DNA from 3 places in the Bradyrhizobium sp. URHA0013 genome. Region 3 is predicted to be linked to each of the others. Evidence: predicted binding sites of a transcription regulator. Region 3 holds the regulator's gene; each other region holds the start of a gene.
What was found. The regulator HrcA, encoded in region 3, represses chaperone genes, less so after heat shock. The targets are predictions, from matches to a motif close to GTTAGCACTCNCNNNNNGNGAGTGCTAAC.
Positions count from the first base shown of each region.

Region 1 (4,278 bases), 980 kb from region 3:
CCATCCATCAGCCCGTCGATCGAGGTGAAATAGCGCGTCTCGACGCCGCCGGGCGCCGTGGCCTTCGGCGCCAGCTTCATCTGGGCGGATGCGACCTCAGGCGAACCTGCAAGCAGAGCCGCCAGAACGGCCGTGGAGCAAAACACAAGCGCGCGCATCGACGAAATCCCCGGGGCAATGGGGCATGATCCGGAAAGTGTGAAGTGGTTTTCCGTTGAGATCAGGCCCAAACAATTCGAATCGGGCGTCACCGTAGTGGGTTTTGGCCGCCGGTTGAATTGGAAAGCACGGGCCATGATTGCCAAAAAAGAAGGCCGCCCGGAGGCGGCCTTCGCAACACTGTGGGCTAAGGATCGGTCTTAGAAGCCGCCCATGCCGCCACCGGCCGGCATGCCGGGCGCGGCGTCCTTCTTCGGCGACTCGGCGACCATGGCCTCGGTGGTCACCAGCAGGCCGGCGATCGAGGCGGCGTCCTGGAGCGCGGTGCGCACCACCTTGGCGGGGTCGATGATGCCCTTCTCGACCATGTCGACATACTCCTCGGTCTGGGCGTCGAAGCCGAAGGTCTCGGACTTGTTCTCCAGGATCTTGCCGACGACGATCGAGCCTTCCACGCCCGCGTTCTCGGAGATCTGGCGGATCGGGGCTTCCAGCGCCTTCAGCACGATGTTGATGCCGGCCTGGACGTCGGCATTGGCGTTGGTGAGACGGCCAACCGCCTTCTTGGCGCGGAGCAGCGCGACGCCGCCGCCGGGAACGATGCCCTCCTGCACCGCGGCGCGGGTGGCGTTGAGCGCGTCCTCGACGCGGTCCTTCTTCTCCTTGACCTCGATCTCGGTGGCACCGCCGACGCGGATCACCGCGACGCCGCCTGCGAGCTTGGCGAGGCGCTCCTGGAGCTTCTCACGGTCGTAATCCGAGGTGGTTTCCTCGATCTGGGCCTTGATCTGGCCGACGCGGGCCTCGATCTCCGGCTTCTTGCCGGCGCCCTTGACGATCGTGGTGTTCTCCTTGTCGATCACCACCTTGCCCGCGCGCCCAAGCATCTTCACCGTGACGTTCTCGAGCTTCATGCCGAGGTCTTCGGAGATCAGTTGCCCACCGGTGAGGATCGCGAGGTCCTCGAGCATGGCCTTGCGGCGGTCGCCGAAGCCCGGCGCCTTGACGGCGGCGACCTTCAGGCCGCCACGGAGGCGGTTGACGACCAGGGTAGCCAGAGCCTCGCCCTCGACGTCCTCGGCGATGATGACGAGCGGCTTGCCAGACTGCACCACGGCTTCCAGCACCGGCAGCATGGCCTGCAGGCCGGACAGCTTCTTCTCGTGCAGGAGGATGTAGGCATCCTCGAGCTCGGCGGTCATCTTCTCGGGGTTGGTGACGAAGTAGGGTGACAGATAGCCGCGGTCGAACTTCATGCCCTCGACGATGTCCACCTCGGTGTCGAGCGACTTGTTCTCCTCGACGGTGATGACGCCCTCGTTGCCGACCTTCTGCATCGCCTGCGCGATCATCTTGCCGATGGCGGCATCGCCGTTGGCCGAGATGGTGCCGACCTGGGCGACCTCGGAGGAGGCGGCGACCGGCTTGGCGCGCTTCTCGATGTCCTTGACGACGGCGGCGACCGCGATGTCGATGCCGCGCTTGAGGTCCATCGGGTTCATGCCGGCGGCAACCGACTTGGCGCCTTCGCGCACGATGGACTGGGCCAGCACGGTCGCGGTGGTGGTGCCGTCGCCGGCGAGGTCGTTGGTCTTGGAGGCGACCTCACGCACCATCTGGGCGCCCATGTTCTCGAACTTGTCCTCGAGCTCGATCTCCTTGGCGACGGTGACGCCGTCCTTGGTGATGCGGGGCGCGCCGAACGACTTCTCGATGAGCACGTTGCGGCCCTTCGGGCCGAGCGTCACCTTGACGGCGTTGGCGAGAATGTCGACGCCGCGCAGCATGCGATCGCGCGCGTCTCCGGAAAACTTGACGTCTTTGGCAGCCATGGTCTGCAATTCCTCTTGTTTCGTGATGTGTCTTGCTTATTGGGTCGCCTCATTCCCGGGGTCCGCGATCGAACCCGGCGGAATGATGCATGCCCGGATCGAGTGACCCGGGCATGCATTCAGCGGCCGTTCAGGCGTCTGGCCTTAGGCCATCACACCCATGATGTCCGACTCCTTCATGATCAGGAGCTCATCGTTGTCGATCTTGACCTCGGTGCCCGACCACTTGCCAAACAGCACACGGTCGCCGACCTTGAGGTCGATCGGGATCAGCTTGCCGGCCTCGTCGCGGCCACCGGGGCCGACGGCGACGACTTCGCCCTGGGACGGCTTTTCCTTGGCCGTGTCCGGAATGATGATGCCGCCCTTGGTCTTTGACTCGGCGTCGATACGTTTGACCACGACACGGTCATGCAGCGGACGAAATTTGGATTTAGTCATGACGTTTCCCTTTGGAGGCTCGCTTCGGAAGGAGTGAAAGTGGGCGGGCGGCGCTTCCGTCCACCCTTCTCGAGGATCGATCGGCGCGCGTTAGCAATCCATCTTTCAGAGTGCTAATGGTCCGCCCGGGAATATGGCTTGGCCGCGATCCTGTCAAGCAAAGGTGGTTAAGCGATTGGTGAGACGGATATAGGATGGTGACGTTGGAAACTTGTTCGGGGCGCCGGCGTATTAAAGGACGTCATTGCTCCGGCAGCGGTTTTGCGCTTGGCTGCGTAAGGGGTGCGGCCATGGTTTTGTCCGGGGGAATGCCATGATCAGTTCAGCTCACGCGCGCACGGTCGCCAATCTGGCGGCGGCTTCTTGCCTGGCGCTGCTGCTTGGCGCCTGCGGCGGCGGCATGAGCCTGCCGTCCTTTTCTTCGTCCTCACCGCCCCCCGAGGCCGAGCCCGGCACCGGTCCGGAAATGCCCGCGTCGATCCGCGCCGACGAGATCGTCGGGCGCTGGGGCCTCGCCTCGTTCCAGAACCCGGCGGACCGCGCCCGCACCGAGGCTGCCGCCCGGGCCCAATGCAAAAATCCTTATGTGATCACGGCCGGCTCCTCCGGCGGCGTGATCATGCATCTGGCGGACCAGGCAACACCGCAGGAGCTGCGGCTGAAGGGTTCGCCCAGCGGCAAGAACTATATCGGGCCGGCGGGTCCGACGCCCGGCGAGCAGGACCGCGAGATCGTCTCCTTCGACGGCCGCGTCCTCATCACCCGCTTCATCGACAAGGACGCCGCCACCCGCTACGGCAACATGGTCTACGTCCGCTGCGCGCCGAGGGCGTAATTTACTTTTGCCCTCTCCCCTTGCGGGAGAGGGTGGCTCGCCGCAAAGCGGCGAGACGGGTGAGGGGTCTCTCTCCCCGATCATAATTCTCACCTGAGTTTGCGGAGCCAATCCCTCATCCGGCGCTTCGCGCCACCTTCTCCCACAAGGGGAGAAGAGAACGCGGTGTCGCAATGACGAAAAAAACGCCGGCGTGCGCCGGCGTTTTGTTTTTCCGGAGTGTCGCGTCCGCTCAGTCGAACAGCGCGTCGATGTCGTCCTGCGAGGCGTGGCCGACGTCGCCTGCGAGCTTCGGGCCGTTGAGAAGCTTGTCGTCATCGCTGCGGGTGTCGACCTGCGGCACGACGTGGGACTTGATCGCGTCGACGCCGCCCCAGATCTCCATCATGGAATTGATGTGCTGCTCGATGAACTTCATCGTGCTCATGACCTTGCTGATGCGCTGGCCGGTCAGGTCCTGGAAGTTGCAGGCTTCGAAAATCGAGATGACGCGTTCCTGGATATCGTCGGCCAGCCGCTTCTGCTGATCGGCCGATTGCACCTTGGCCATCGCGCTGGCCGCCTGGTCGATCGACTCGGCGGCTTCGAGGATCTGCTGGGTCGCCTGTTCGGTGCCGCCGACGACCGCGCCGAGCTCGCCATTGACCTTGGCCATTTCGCCGCCGTCGAAGCTCTTGCCGTGCAGTGTCGCGATCTCGCGCTTGGTGCGGTCGATGGCGTCGTGGATGAGGTCGAGCTCGACCTTCAGCTTCTCGCACTGCTCGATCTGCGCCCGGTAAGTATCGAGCATGGTACGGGCTTCGGAGAGCTCGTGGGCAGTGGAGGCGTCGATCGCCGCCATGGCGGCGCTGCCGGACAAGGGCGCGGTGCCCTTCGCCATCTGTGCACGGATCGCACGCAACTCGGCCATGATCTCGCTATGCATCGGCGCAGCCTCCTCAATCATTTCGGGGCTGGGCATCTCGCCGACAATAGCCTCCTCGACACGAAAACGTTTGCGGTGAATAGCCA
Region 1 covers NZ_JADK01000003.1:302,405-306,682, reverse strand. Annotated here, with positions in the region: gene N551_RS0101545 (hypothetical protein) at 1-158, opposite strand, end outside; gene groL (chaperonin GroEL) at 360-1,991, opposite strand; gene groES (co-chaperone GroES) at 2,136-2,432, opposite strand; gene N551_RS0101530 (hypothetical protein) at 2,746-3,267, shown strand; gene N551_RS0101525 (protein phosphatase CheZ) at 3,500-4,278, opposite strand, start outside.
Region 1: the regulator HrcA is predicted to act here: its motif matches at 2,522-2,550, upstream of groES (co-chaperone GroES).

Region 2 (4,278 bases), on a different contig from region 3:
ACGTCGCGAGACGAACATCTGGCAGCGTTCAATCGCGTCGATATTGGCCTCGACCCATTCCCGCAGAATGGCGGCGTCAGCACGTGGGAAGCCTTGCAGATGGGCGTGCCGGTAGTGGCGAAGCTCGGTCACAGTCTGCCGAGCCGTGCTGCCGGCTCCATCCTCGCCGCGTTGGGCCTGCCGGACTGGGTCGCGGAAAGCGATGAGGCCTATGTCGAGATCGCAGCGAGCCGTGGGGCACAGATCGGCGACCTCGATAAGTTGCGCCGCGAACTGCCCGGACAGATCAGGGCTGCCGCCGCCGGCAACCCCGTCTCATACGCGCAAGCGGTGGACGACGCCTATCGCGCGATGTGGAAACGCTATTGCAACGACGGCGGCTGATCTCCGCTTCACCTACGCCTTCAACTCCACCGTCCTGAACTCGGCCGGCAGGATCACCTCCAGCAGTTCGACGTCGTCCGAATAGTCCAGGATCATGTGCTTGATCTTCGGCGGCTGGGTCCAGGCGCTGCCTTCTTTCATCAGCGTCTCGCCCTCTCCGTCTATATAGGTCTTTACCCAGCCCTTGAGCACGTACACCATCTGGAATTCGACGTCATGGAAGTGCAGCTTCGACACCTCGTCCGGATTGCAGGGGCCTTGCAGCCGGATCACGTGCGCTTGCGCCAGCCCGTGGCTCGCAGCGGCGATGCCGAGATCGCGATACTTCGCGTAGGTGCGCAAACCGTCGGCCTTGAAGTCTTCCTCGCGATGATGGCTGATCGCGATGCGCTGCTTGGGCCGCGCCGGTTTCTTGACGGATGACTTGGCCGGAGTCGCGCGAGCTTTCGCCTTCACCGCCTTGCGGGCCGTCGATCGTGCGGCGGGTTTGGCCCCGCTTCGCTTCTTCACCGCCGCCTGCGATGCGCTACGCGATTTTGCTTTCTTGGCCATGGCGGTCTCCCCTGTTGTTATAGGGGAGAGGTTAGCACGGAATGCGAAATCGTAGGATGGGTTAGCGTCAGCGTAACCCACCCTACAGCACCACGCTCGCCTTCAATGCAGCCGGAATACGCCGTCGACCGCGCGCAGCTCGGCCGGCTTGATCAGCTTGGAATGCGCGACCGTGACCGAGAACAGCGGACCGTCGAGCTTCTTCTGCCAGAACGCCAGGAAATCCGTCAGCGCCGGAAATTTCGGAAACATGTCGTAGTTCTGCCAGACATAGGTCTGGAGCAACGAGCGATGATCCGGCATCCGGTAGAGAATTTCGGCTGTCGTCAGCCCGTAACCCAGCACCTGTTTCCGGAAGTCGTCGGAAACAACCCCAACTCGCGAGACCATGCCAACCTCCTTTGCAGGAGCGCATATTCAAGGGGTGGCTTTCCGGTACGCCCTACGAGCCACCCGGTGGAGATGCGCTCACATGAGTGAAATGTGACGCAAACTGACAATCCATCTCAAGCCCAAAAGTTTAACAAGCTGTTGAAATTCAATGCGTTAGCAGCAGATGCGGCTCCGTGCTAATACGGGCGCGGAGCGCGATTAACGATGGAAAGAGATTTTGGCAGGCGGCGCTTCCGAGTGCTATTTTTCTGCTACAAGCCCTTGCTCCCGCCAAAATCCTGCCTTATCTCAGCTGTGCCTGTGCTAGCACTCGCGGGCGTAGACTGCTAACAACCCAAAATTCCCAACTTGTGCAAAAGCTTAGGAGAACTGCATGAAATTCCGTCCGCTTCACGACCGCGTCGTGGTCAAGCGCATCGACGCAGAAGAGAAGACCGCTGGCGGCATCATCATTCCCGACACGGCCAAGGAAAAGCCCTCGCAGGGCGAGATCGTCGCCGTGGGCCCGGGTGGCCGCGACGAAGCAGGCAAGCTGATCCCGATCGACCTGAAGGTCGGCGACCGCGTGCTGTTCGGCAAGTGGTCCGGCACTGAGGTCAAGATCGACAACGTCGATCTGCTGATCATGAAGGAAAGCGACATCATGGGCGTCCTCGACGTCCCCGCTTCCAAGAAGAAGGCGGCCTAAGAGCCCCTCTCTCCCCCAGCTAAACCTCTCAAGGAAAAATTCAGATGGCAGCTAAAGAAGTCAAATTCGGCGTCGATGCACGCGACAAGATGCTTCGCGGCGTCGACATCCTCGCCAACGCGGTGAAGGTCACTCTCGGCCCCAAGGGCCGCAACGTCGTCCTCGACAAGTCGTTCGGCGCTCCCCGCATCACCAAGGACGGCGTCACCGTCGCCAAGGAGATCGAGCTCGACGACAAGTTCGAGAACATGGGCGCGCAAATGGTGCGCGAAGTCGCCTCCAAGTCCGCTGACGCGGCCGGCGACGGCACCACCACGGCCACCGTGCTGGCCCAGGCGATCGTGCGCGAAGGCGCCAAGTCGGTTGCCGCCGGCATGAACCCGATGGACCTCAAGCGCGGTATCGACATGGCGGTGGAAGCCGTGGTCGCCGACCTCGTCAAGAACTCCAAGAAGGTCACCTCGAACGAGGAAATCGCCCAGGTCGGCACCATCTCCGCCAACGGCGACGCCGAAATCGGCAAGTTCCTCTCCGACGCCATGAAGAAGGTCGGCAACGAGGGCGTCATCACGGTCGAGGAAGCCAAGTCGCTCGAGACCGAACTCGACGTCGTCGAAGGCATGCAGTTCGACCGTGGCTACATCTCGCCCTACTTCGTCACCAACGCCGACAAGATGCGCGTTGAATTCGACGACGCCTACATCCTGATCAACGAGAAGAAGCTCTCCAACCTGAACGAACTGCTGCCGCTGCTCGAAGCCGTGGTGCAGACCGGCAAGCCGCTGGTCATCGTCGCCGAAGACGTCGAAGGCGAAGCTTTGGCCACGCTTGTCGTGAACCGTCTGCGCGGTGGTCTGAAGGTCGCGGCCGTCAAGGCTCCGGGCTTCGGCGATCGCCGCAAGGCCATGCTCCAGGACATCGCGGTTCTGACCGGTGGTCAGGCGATCTCTGAAGATCTCGGCATCAAGATGGAGAACGTCACGCTCGCCATGCTCGGTCGCGCCAAGAAGGTGATGATCGACAAGGAGAACACCACGATCGTCAATGGCGCCGGCAAGAAGGCCGACATCGAGGCGCGCGTGTCCCAGATCAAGGCGCAGATCGAGGAAACCACCTCGGACTACGACCGTGAGAAGCTCCAGGAGCGTCTTGCCAAGCTCGCGGGCGGCGTCGCGGTGATCCGCGTCGGCGGCGCGACCGAGGTCGAGGTGAAGGAGCGCAAGGATCGCGTCGATGACGCGATGCATGCGACCCGCGCCGCGGTCGAGGAAGGCATCGTCCCGGGCGGCGGCGTCGCCCTGCTCCGTGCCTCCGAGCAGCTCAAGGGCCTGCGCACCAAGAACGACGACCAGAAGACCGGCGTCGAGATCGTGCGCAAGGCGCTCTCCGCGCCGGCTCGGCAGATCGCGATCAACGCCGGTGAAGACGGCTCCGTGATCGTCGGCAAGATCCTCGAGAACAAGTCGTACGCTTACGGCTTCGACTCGCAGACCGGCGAATACGGCGATCTCGTCAAGAAGGGCATCATCGACCCGACCAAGGTGGTTCGCGCGGCGATCCAGAACGCGGCTTCGGTTGCGGCTCTCCTGATCACCACGGAAGCCATGGTCGCCGAGCTGCCCAAGAAGGGCGGCTCCGGTCCCGCGATGCCCCCGGGCGGCGGCATGGGCGGCATGGATTTCTAAGTCCAGCCATTCCGGCAAACGACAAAATGCGAAACCCCGGCAGCGATGCCGGGGTTTTTGTTTTCTCCGCTCCTCATTCCAGAGCGGCGCGCAGCGCCGGGCCCGAAATGACGGGACGGCCTCACCACACCTTCCCCAGCCGCTCCATGTGCGGCTCGCCGTGCTGGTCGAGCGACCAGAATATCCTCGTCACCTTGCCTACCAGATTATCCATCGGCACGAATCCGATCGACGACATCACGCGGCTGTCGCTCGAGTTGTCTCTGTTATCACCGAGCACGAAGAAATGGCCCGGCGGCACGGTGTAGACGTCGGTGTTGTCGTAGTAGCCGTTGTCGACGCAGTCCTGCGTCACGTAGGAGGCCGCCGTTCGGCAGCGTCTCGCGCCAGCGCTTGGCCTTCGCAGCGTCATCCGCGCCGCAAGTGGAGCCGGCAACCACCGCCTTCAGGGCAACGCGTGTCACCGCGCGATCGTTGAGGATGAGCTGGCCCTGCCGCATCTGGATGCGATCACCGGGTAGCCCGACCACGCGCTTGACATAGTCGACCGAGGTGTCCTTTGGCGTCCGGAACACG
Region 2 covers NZ_JADK01000009.1:190,980-195,257, reverse strand. Annotated here, with positions in the region: gene N551_RS0115805 (tetratricopeptide repeat protein) at 1-384, shown strand, start outside; gene N551_RS0115800 (cupin domain-containing protein) at 397-936, opposite strand; gene N551_RS0115795 (usg protein) at 1,039-1,326, opposite strand; gene N551_RS0115790 (co-chaperone GroES) at 1,703-2,017, shown strand; gene groL (chaperonin GroEL) at 2,062-3,702, shown strand; partial or broken gene N551_RS39680 (hypothetical protein) at 3,929-3,982, opposite strand; gene lepB (signal peptidase I) at 3,972-4,278, opposite strand, start outside.
Region 2: the regulator HrcA is predicted to act here: its motif matches at 1,632-1,660, upstream of N551_RS0115790 (co-chaperone GroES).

Region 3 (4,278 bases):
GCCGAGACCGAGCGGCGGCAGGCCATGCTTCTCGATGCTCTCCATCTCGCCGAAGGTGCGGCTGTGGCCGTCGGGCAAAAACATCGGGTCGTAGCCGAAGCCGGCGGTGCCGCGCGGCGGCCACACCAGCGTGCCGTCGACGCGCGCCTCGACCTCTTCGAGATGATCGTCGGGCCATGCGACGCAGAGCGCGGAAACGAAATGCGCCTTGCGCTTGGCGGGCGTGGTCGCGCCGCGCTCCTGCAACAGTCGTTCGATCTGCGCCATTGCCGCGGCAAAATCCTTGTTCGGCCCGGCCCAGCGCGCCGAGTAGATGCCGGGCGCGCCGTCGAGCGCGTCGACCACGATGCCGGAATCATCGGCGAAGGACGGCAGCTTGGTCGCCTGCGCTGCCGCGATCGCCTTGATCGCGGCGTTGCTGCGGAAATCGTTTCCGGTCTCTTCCGGCTCCGGAAGGCCTAATTCGCCGGCCGACACCGCCTCGATGCCGTAAGGCGCGAGCAGCTCCTTCATCTCGGCGAGCTTGCCGGGATTATGGGTCGCGATGACGAGCTTTCCGGTGATTCGGCGATGCATCGGCCTATTGACTACGCTACCGCCAGTTTCTGCAAGTCCACGAGACGCGCCACGCCCTTGCGCGCCAGCGCCATCAGCGCCAGGAACTCGGCTTCCGTGAACGGCTCGCGTTCCGCGGTGCCCTGGACTTCGATGATGCGGCCATCGCCCGTCATGACGAAATTGGCGTCGGTATCGGCTTCGGAGTCCTCGGCATAGTCGAGGTCGAGCACGGGCGTGCCCTTGTAGATGCCGCAGGAGATCGCGGCGACGTTGTCGCGCAACACATTGGCTTTGACCATGTTGCGCGCCTTCATCCAGGTGATGCAATCGGCGAGGGCGACCCAGGCGCCGGTGATCGAGGCCGTGCGGGTGCCGCCGTCGGCCTGGAGCACGTCGCAATCGACCGTGATCTGGCGCTCACCGAGCGCTTCGAGATTGATGATGGTGCGAAGCGAGCGGCCGATCAGGCGCTGAATTTCGACGGTGCGGCCGCTCTGCTTTCCTGCCGAGGCCTCGCGGCGGGTGCGTTCCGAGGTCGCGCGCGGCAGCATGCCGTATTCGGCGGTGACCCAGCCACGGCCCTGGCCCTTGAGCCACGGCGGCAGGCGGTCTTCCAGCGTGGCGGTGACCAGCACGTGGGTGTCGCCGAATTTCACCAGGCACGAGCCTTCCGCATATTTGACCACGCCGCGCTCCAGCGTCACGGGGCGCAATTCGTCGGGCGCACGGCGGCTTGGCCGCATGGGAAATCCTCCAAAACTCTCGGAAAAGGGCTGTTGGCGGTGCTTGTAGGGGGGGTGAGGGTGGGCGGCAAGGGGGAAGATCGAGGCCTTATTCACCCCCGATTTTCAATCCGCGAACGCCACGCTTGTCAGAAGCCCCAGGGATAGACAAATTAGCTGTATCTGAGAGGAGTTACGGTCTGTGGCCCATCACGATCCGATCCATCTGATCGCGCCGCGCGCGGGCCTCGCCCAGCTCAACGAGCGTTCCCGAGACATCTTTCGTCAAATCGTCGAAAGCTACCTCGCGACCGGGGAGCCGGTGGGCTCGCGCAATATTTCGCGCCTGATCGCCATGCCGCTGTCGCCCGCTTCCGTCCGCAACGTCATGGCCGACCTGGAACAGCTCGGCTTGATCTACGCCCCGCACACCTCCGCCGGCCGGCTGCCGACGGAACTCGGCCTGCGCTTCTTCGTCGATGCCCTGATGCAGGTCGGCGACCTCAATGACAGTGAACGGCAGGCGATCCAGAGCCAGTTGACCTCCGTGGGCCACGCGCAATCGGTGGAGGCTGCGCTCGAGGAGGCATTGACGCGGCTCTCCGGCCTGACCCGCGCTGCCGCGGTCGTGCTGACGCCGAAATCCAATGCGCGGCTGAAACATATCGAATTCGTCCGCTTGGAACCGGAAAAGGCATTGGTGATCCTGGTCGGCGAGGACGGGCAGGTCGAAAACCGCGTTTTGACGCTGCCGCCGGGAGTTCCATCCTCGGCGTTGACCGAAGCCGGCAACTTCCTCAATGCGCGGATCCGGGGCCGGACCCTGGCCGAGGCGCGGCTGGAACTCGAGACCGCGCTCGGAGAGGCGCGCACCGAGCTCGATCAGCTGACGCATAAGGTGATCTCGGCCGGGATTGCCAGCTGGTCGGGCGGCGAGAACGAGGATCGGCAGCTCATCGTCCGCGGCCACGCCAATCTGCTCGAGGATTTGCATGCGCTGGAGGATCTCGAGCGCGTTCGCCTGCTGTTCGACGATCTCGAGACCAAGCGCGGGGTCATCGACCTGCTCGGGCGGGCCGAGACTGCGGAAGGCGTGCGGATCTTCATCGGCAGTGAGAACAAGCTGTTCTCGCTGTCGGGCTCGTCCACCATCATCTCGCCCTATCGGGACGCTGCCGGCCATATCGTCGGCGTTTTGGGTGTGATCGGGCCGACGCGGCTGAATTATGCCCGCGTGATCCCGACCGTGGACTACGCTGCCCGCATCGTCAGCCGGCTCCTGGGGGGCTGACCGGCGTCTCCCCCGATCACGGGAGCTTGATTTTCGGCGCCCGAAGCACGATATGCGGGCCAGAAACCCCCTGAGACGAATGCGAAAAGAGAGCCGATGACCGATCGAGACCGGCAACCCGAAGACACGAGTGCTGCGGCCGGCGAGCCCGTGGTGTCAAAACCCTACATCATGCCCGACGATCCCGAGCCGGGCTCGGTCGAGCTTCTGCAGAAGGAAGTCGCCGAGGCGCGCGACCGCATGCTGCGGACGCTGGCCGAGATGGAGAATTTGCGCAAGCGCACTGCCAAGGAGGTCGCGGACTCCAAGCTCTACGGCGTCACGGGCTTTGCCCGCGACGTGCTCGACATCGCCGACAACCTCCAGCGCGCGCTCGATGCCGTTCCGGCCGAGGCCCGTGCGGCGGCCGATGCAGGCCTCGCCTCGCTGATCGAGGGCGTCGAGCTGACCGAGCGCTCGCTGCTCAGCGCGCTGGAAAAACACGGCGTGAAGAAGTTCGACCCCCTTGGCCAGAAGTTCGACCCGAACTTCCAGCAGGCGATGTTCGAGGTGCCCGATGCATCGGTGCCCGCGGGCACCGTCGTGCAGGTCATGCAGGCCGGCTACACCATCGGCGAGCGCGTGCTGCGTCCTGCCTTGGTCGGTGTCGCCAAGGGCGGCGCCAAGGCCGCGCCCGCCAACAGCAACGAGCCGAACGGCGCGGCGAACTGATCGATCCTCATGGTGAGGAGGCGCGCTAAGAAGCGCGCTCCTCGGGATGAGGGTCTTGCAGTTCGGTCGCGCCTCTTACGCGCTCGCCGCGATATCCGCGGACTGAATCCGCTTCACGCCGGCCTTGGCCATATCGGCCCAGGCTTTTGCGAGCGAACCCTGATTGTCGATGCCGCGGCAGGCGTCTTCCACCACATAGACCTCGAAGCCCGCCTTGCGCGCGTCGAGCGCGGTCCAGGCCACGCAGAAATCCGTCGCCAGCCCCGCGACGAAGACACGCTTGATCTTGCGCCCCTTCAGATAGCCGGCAAGGCCGGTCGAGGTCTTGCCATCGGCTTCGAGGAAGGCCGAATAGCTGTCGACGTCCTTGTGAAAACCCTTGCGGATGATGAGCTCGGCGTGCGGGATCGCAAGGTCTTTCGACAGCGCGGCGCCGTCGGTGCCCTGCACGCAATGGTCGGGCCACAGCACCTGCTTGCCGTAGGGAAGATCGACGGTCTCGAACGGCTTCTTGCCGGCGTGGACTGATGCGAAGGAAACATGGCCTTGCGTGTGCCAGTCTTGCGTCATCACCACGTTCGAAAACGCTTTCGAGATCTTGTTGATGACCGGCACCACCTGCTCGCCTTCCTTCACGGCAAGGCTGCCGCCGGGCAGGAAGCAATTCTGCACGTCGATCACGAGCAGCGCGGATGCATCGTCCGGCTTGATCGATGTGGCCGCAAGAATCGCGGTTGGCGCGAGCGCCACGAGCGCGCTCGTCCCGAGCGCCGCCAAGACTTGTCGCCGATCCAGCATCATTCGCCTCCCTCCAGGATGAACTCAACGGAAGGGGAGCCTAGTTCCGTTCGTATACGAACAGAAGCCCGAAAATGCAGCCGGCTTTGGCGAGTGGTTGGGCTGCTGACCGGATCCTTCGCCGGGACGACGATGAGTGTCGGGCTAGCCCTTCGGCTGGATGCCGTCGCGGACCGCGCGGAAGCGGGTGAAGGCGGC
Region 3 covers NZ_JADK01000003.1:1,283,772-1,288,049, reverse strand. Annotated here, with positions in the region: gene rdgB (RdgB/HAM1 family non-canonical purine NTP pyrophosphatase) at 1-576, opposite strand, end outside; gene rph (ribonuclease PH) at 588-1,301, opposite strand; gene hrcA (heat-inducible transcriptional repressor HrcA) at 1,483-2,571, shown strand; gene grpE (nucleotide exchange factor GrpE) at 2,668-3,282, shown strand; gene pncA (bifunctional nicotinamidase/pyrazinamidase) at 3,358-4,080, opposite strand; gene N551_RS0106220 (hypothetical protein) at 4,225-4,278, opposite strand, start outside.